2 linked regions of the Blastochloris tepida genome follow. The main gene of each other region encodes a partner of the protein of the gene in region 2 in a complex. Links are inferred from orthologs where the notes say so. Each region holds a gene or a part of one and is shown on either strand. Other genes may lie near its edges.

Region 1 (2,828 bases), 670 kb from region 2 along the record:
CCATTCTCCGCACGCAGATGGTGAGCTCGCGCTGGGCCCAGGGGTCGTCGAGATCGACGGTGCGGATGGCCATGGCGCGCATGGCGCGGTTCGCCGTGCTCTGCGGCACGATGCCGAGCCCGACCCCGCATTCCACCATGCGGCAGACCGCGTCGAATGAGCGCAGCTGCACCCGCAGGCGCAGCTGCCGGCCGATGCGCGCCGCCTTGTCGGCGAGGAAGCGCTGCAGCGCCGAGGCGCGGTCGAGCCCGACGAAATCATGGTCCAGCACGTCGGAGAAGGTGACGCGGCCTTCCGCCGCCAGCGGCGCATCGGCCGCCACCACCAGCACGAAACGGTCGGAGCGGAATGGGAAGGTTTCGAGCGAGCCGGTATCGACCGTGCCGGCGACGATGCCGATGTCGGCCACGCCCTCGGCGATCAGCACCACGATCTCGTCGGACAGCCGCTCCTCGATATCGACGCTGATCTTGGGATTGGCGGCGAGAAAGGCGCTCAGCGCCTCGGGCAGAAACTCGGTGAGCGCATTGGTGTTGGACAGCACCCGCACCTGACCGGCGAGCCCGCCGGAATAGGCGGCAAGCTCGGCATTCATCTGCTCGGCATGGGCCAGCATCAGCCGGGCGTGCTGCAGCAGCGTGCGTCCGGCATTGGTGGGGGTCACGCCCTGGCGGCCGCGCACCAAAAGCGCCGCGCCGAGCGAGGCCTCCATCTTGCGCAGGCGGGTGGAGGCCGCCGCCAGCGCCAGATTGGCCCGCGCCGCGCCGGCGGTGATGCTGCCGGCCTCGGCGACGTGGCGGAACAGGTCGAGGTCGATCAGGTCGAAGCGCATAGGGACCCTTCGTCAACGGCGAAGGCATCTTAGACAAAAAACAGATTGCGTGACCACATGGCATCCGTCACCTTCGTCTTCGGCGAAGTGATGCACGGCACGTGCCGGGATCCCGCCGGCGGCGGCGCGCGTTTCGAGCGTGACGGCCGCGGCCGGCCGCCGGTCCGTCCCTTATGGTCAATGTCAACGGCCTGACACGCGATTGTCGTCAGGACGCCTTGGCTGAGCGGGCAGGTGCTGGTCCGGTCGTCAGGTTTGTCCGCCGCCGGCAGCCGAGCAGAGGCAGGAGTCGAAGGAATGGCAGAGGTGCGAAGCCCCGTCGAACGGCCGTTGTCGCCGCATCTGATGATCTACCGGCCGATGCTGACGATGATGAGCTCGATCCTGCACCGCATCACCGGTGCCGCGCTCTATCTCGGCACGCTGCTGCTGGTGGCCTGGCTGGTCGCCGCCGCCACCTCGCCGGCCTGGTTCGATCTCGTCAACTGGGCGTTCGGCACCTGGGCCGGCCAGGTCGTGCTGATCGGCTACACCTGGGCGCTGTTCCAGCACATGGCCGGCGGCATCCGCCACTTCATCTGGGATTTCGGCCGGGGCTTCGGCCCGGTGGCGCGCGAAGTGCTCACCCAGGCCTCGTTCGTCTTCTCCGGTGCCCTGACCGCCGCCGTCTGGGCGGCCGCCTATTTCCTGCGCTGAGGCCACCATGTCCGGATCCAACTCCTCGATTCGCACGCCGATGGCGCGGGCCCGCGGCCTCGGCTCGGCCAAGCGCGGCACCGAGCATTTCTGGGCCGAGCGCGTCACCGGCGTGGCGCTGATCCCGCTCACCTTCGTCCTGGCCTTCGCGCTGGCGTTCCTGGCCGGCAAGGACCACGCGACCGTGGTGCAGTGGATCGCCAACCCGCTTCTCGCCATTCCGCTGGTGCTGGTGATCGCCACCGGCGTCCATCACATGAAGATCGGCATGCAGGTGATCCTCGAGGACTACGTCCACTCCGAGCCGATCAAGTTCGCCGCGCTGATGCTGAACACCTTCTTCAGCTATGCGGTCGGCGCCACCGGCGCGTTCGCCGTTCTCAAGATCGCTTTCGGGGGCTGAGCGCCATGTCGACCAACGGTTCTTCCAACGGCGCCGCGGCGCCGGCGTTCACCGGCGCGGCCTATCCGGTGATCGAGCACGCCTATGACGTGGTGGTGGTCGGCGCCGGCGGCGCGGGCCTGCGCGCGGTGGTCGGCTGCTCGGAGGCCGGCCTGCGCACCGCCTGCGTCACCAAGGTGTTCCCGACCCGCTCGCACACCGTTGCGGCGCAGGGCGGCGTCGCCGCCTCGCTCGGCAATATGGGCGAGGACGACTGGCGCTGGCACATGTACGACACCGTCAAGGGCTCCGACTGGCTCGGCGACCAGGACGCGATCGAGTACATGGTGCGGAACGCCCCGGCCGCCGTCTACGAGCTGGAGCACTGGGGCGTGCCGTTCTCGCGCACCGAGGACGGCAAGATCTACCAGCGCCCGTTCGGCGGCATGACCACGCATTTCGGCAAGGGCATCGCGCAACGCACCTGCGCCGCCGCCGACCGCACCGGCCACGCCATGCTGCACACCATGTACGGCGCGGCGCTGAAGCACCGGGCCGAGTTCTTCGTCGAGTATTTCGCGCTCGACCTGATCATGGACGGCGGCGCCTGCCGCGGCGTGATCGCGCTCAAGCTCGACGACGGCACGCTGCACGCCTTCCGCGCCCACAAGACGGTGCTGGCGACCGGCGGCTACGGCCGCGCCTATTTCTCGGCCACCAGCGCCCACACCTGCACCGGCGACGGCAACGCCATGGTGCTGCGCGCCGGCCTGCCGCTGCAGGACATGGAGTTCGTGCAGTTCCACCCGACCGGCATCTACGGCTCGGGCTGCCTGATCACCGAGGGCTCGCGCGGCGAGGGCGGCTACCTCGTCAATTCCGAGGGCGAGCGCTTCATGGAGCGCTACGCGCCCTCCG
Region 2 (3,057 bases):
CGTGGTGTTCGGCAAGGTGGCTGGCGAGCGCGCCGCGCAATATGTGCGCTCCGCCCGCCCGGTCAGCCCCGAGCGCACCGCGCGTCTGGCGGAGGCCTCGGCAACGCGTGTCCTGCGCCTGCTCGGCAATGAGCGGGGCGAGCGCCTCGCCGAGATCCGCGATGCGATGATGGATGCCATGGAGGAGGGCGTCGGCCTCTACCGCACCGAAGCCGGGCTCAAGGCGGCATGCCGCACGCTGGCCGATTTGCGCGCGCGCTATCGCCGCGGCATCCGGCTCGACGACAGAAACCGTGCCTTCAACACCGAGTGGCTCGCCGCCATCGAGCTTGGCAGCATGCTGGAGGTCGCCGAGGCGATGGCCCATGCCGCGCTGTGGCGCCGCGAGTCGCGCGGCGCCCATCAGCGGCTCGATGCCACGGCGCGCGACGACCGGCGCTTCCTCGTGCACTCCATCGCCCGATCCGGCGGCGACGGCGCGCCGCAGATCAAGTCGGCGCCGGTGACCATCACCAAATCGCGGCCGGGCTCGCGCGTCTATGGCGGCGCCGGAGCCAAGGCCGAACTGACGTGAGGTGGTCCATATGACCGACACCCGCACCATTCGCATCGAAGCGCTGCGCTTCAATCCCGAAACCGATTCCGCGCCGCGCCTGCAGCGCTACGACGTGCCGTTCACGCCCGACATGTCGGTGCTGCAGGGGCTGCAATACATCAAGGACCATCTCGACGGCTCGCTCACCTTCCGCTGGTCGTGCCGCATGGCGGTGTGCGGCTCGTGCGGCATGATGATCAATGGCCGTCCGCATCTGTCGTGCGAGACGTTTCTGCGCGACCTCTATCCCGGCCCGGTGCGGGTGGAGCCGCTCGACCATTTCCCGGTCCAGCGCGATCTCGCCATCGATCAGGCGGGCTTTCTCGACAAGCTGGCGGCGATCAAGCCCTATATCGTATCGGCGAAAGACAAGCCGCTCAGCGAGGGGCCGAGCCGCCAGACCCCGGCGCAGCTCGACGCCTATTACCAGTACTCGCAGTGCATCAACTGCCTTCTGTGCTACGCCGCCTGCCCGCAATTCGGCCTGAACCCGGACTTCATCGGCCCGGCGGCGCTGTCGCTCCTGCACCGCTACAATCTCGATTCGCGCGACATCGGCTGGTCGGTGCGCGCCGACGTGGCCAATGCCGAGGTCGGGGTGTGGGAGTGCACGGTCGTCGGCTACTGCTCCGAGGTCTGCCCCAAGGGGGTTGACCCCATGCATGCCGTCAATGAGAACAAGGTCAATTCGGCGCTCGATTATCTCGGCGTGAAGCGCCTGCTGGGAGGCCGGTGATGACCGAGGTGAGAACCTACCGCCGCCCCATGCCGGCGGACTGGTGGACCAGGAACCCGTCCTACGTCGTCTACATGCTCCGCGAAGCCTCGGCGGTGTTCTTCTTCGTCTACGCACTGGTGCTGCTGTGGGGGCTCTACACCCTGACGCAGAGCGAAGCCGCCTATGACGGCTGGCGGGCGCTGCTCGCGACCCCGGCGATGATCGCCTTCCACGCGGTGGCGGCGGCGTTCGCGCTGCTGCACACCGTCACCTGGTTCATGGTGCTGCCCAAGACCGCGCCGACGCTGCGCCTCGGCGGCCGGATCGTGCCGGTTGCCGCGGTGGTGGTGGTTGGCGTCGGTGCATCGGCGGCGATCTCGCTGTTCGTCTATGCCTGGGTCGCCGGGCTTCTGCCGCCCGGCCTCGCCGAGGCCGTCCGCAATCTGGTTCCGCCGGGAGGCGCGTCATGAAGCTGAAGCGCTCGCAGGAACCGATCTTCTGGCTGCTGTTCGGCGGCGGCGGCACGCTGGCGGCGCTGGTCGGCGTGGTGCTGATCGTCATCACCGGCATTCTGGTGCCGACCGGCACGCTTCCGCCCGACACCATGAGCTACGCGGCGATGCACGCCTTCGCCGCCACCCTGTTCGGCAAGGTGGCGATCTTCCTGGTGATCTCGCTGCTGCTGTGGCACGGCGTGCACCGCATGGCGGCCACCGCCCACCATGTCGGCCTCGCCAGCGCCCACACCGCGCAGATCGTGCTGCGCGGCTTCGCGGCGCTCGCCACGGCGGCCTGCGCCTATCTGCTGACCGGGCTGTGACACCAACGGCAGCGAAAGCTGGCCGTTGGGACGATACGGTTTCCGGCCGACGGGCGGTCTCTCATCGCGGGATCATGACCCGGTCGCCCGGAAATCGCAGCGGCGGGCGGCGTCGCGCCGCCAGATTGCAACGACTCCCATTATTCGCGCTGTCATAAACGGTTCTTTATCCGCCTGCCGCTAAGCTGGTCCCCAGGTGCGACCCGGTGCGACTGCATCGGATCGGGCTAGAAGCTCTTGAGTTGTCGCATTCTCCTTCGCAAAGCCGCTTCCCACCTTTGCGCAGAATGCTCTGGCTGAATTGCGGTACCGGACAGCATGACGATGGCGGCAATTGCCCGTGAGTCCCTCATCATCGACCTCGAGGACGCGATCATCCGCGGCTCCGCCGGCCGGCGCATCGAGGTGCTGCGACAGATCACCGATCTGTTCTTCGCCGGTGCGGAAGTCTATGACGACGAACAGATCGCGCTGTTCGACGACGTGATCGGCCGGCTGGCCAACGCCATCGAGACGGAGGCGCGCATCGAGCTTGCCTCCCGGCTGGCGCCGGCCGAGAACGCGCCGCCGCGCGTCATCCGCCAGCTTGCGCGCGACGACCTCATCGATGTCGCGGGCCCCGTCCTGTCCCAGTCGCCGCGGCTCACCGACGACGACCTGATCGACATTGCCCGCACCAAGAGCCAGCCGCACCTGCTCGCCATCTCGGAGCGCGAGACCATCTCGCCGCCGGTGACCGACGTGCTGGTGGCGCGCGGCAACCGCGAGGTCATGCACACGGTGGCGGCCAATTCCGGCGCGCGCTTCACCGACAAGGGCCTGTCCTGTCTGGTCGACCGCTCCGATGGCGACGAGTCGCTGCAGATGGCGATCGGCCGGCGCCGCGACCTGCCGCCCCAACTGTTCCGGGCGCTGATCGCCAAG

What was found.
Region 1: BLTE_RS12390 (region 2) and sdhC share a complex: the UniProt entries of both Escherichia coli proteins name them as parts of the enzyme complex. The link is inferred for Blastochloris tepida from one-to-one orthologs.

Annotation. Positions count from the first base shown.
Region 1 is NZ_AP018907.1:3,385,344-3,388,171, forward strand. What follows is about bases 70-2,828. They hold sdhC (succinate dehydrogenase, cytochrome b556 subunit), read left to right. Parts: upstream 70-1,129; coding sequence 1,130-1,528; downstream 1,529-2,828. Other genes in these bases: BLTE_RS15355 (LysR substrate-binding domain-containing protein), read right to left, coding at 70-832; sdhD (succinate dehydrogenase, hydrophobic membrane anchor protein), read left to right, coding at 1,536-1,931; sdhA (succinate dehydrogenase flavoprotein subunit), read left to right, coding at 1,937-2,828. Outside these bases: more of BLTE_RS15355, read right to left, coding at 1-69. UniProt on the Escherichia coli protein: Membrane-anchoring subunit of succinate dehydrogenase (SDH).
Region 2 is NZ_AP018907.1:2,719,738-2,722,794, reverse strand. What follows is about bases 69-3,056. They hold BLTE_RS12390 (succinate dehydrogenase/fumarate reductase transmembrane subunit), read left to right. Parts: upstream 69-1,330; coding sequence 1,331-1,783; downstream 1,784-3,056. Other genes in these bases: BLTE_RS12380 (DUF2336 domain-containing protein), read left to right, coding at 2,458-3,056; frdD (fumarate reductase subunit FrdD), read left to right, coding at 1,780-2,133; BLTE_RS12395 (succinate dehydrogenase/fumarate reductase iron-sulfur subunit), read left to right, coding at 585-1,331; frdA (fumarate reductase (quinol) flavoprotein subunit), read left to right, coding at 69-574. Outside these bases: more of frdA, read left to right, coding at 1-68; more of BLTE_RS12380, read left to right, coding at 3,057-3,057. UniProt on the Escherichia coli protein: Two distinct, membrane-bound, FAD-containing enzymes are responsible for the catalysis of fumarate and succinate interconversion; fumarate reductase is used in anaerobic growth, and succinate dehydrogenase is used in aerobic growth.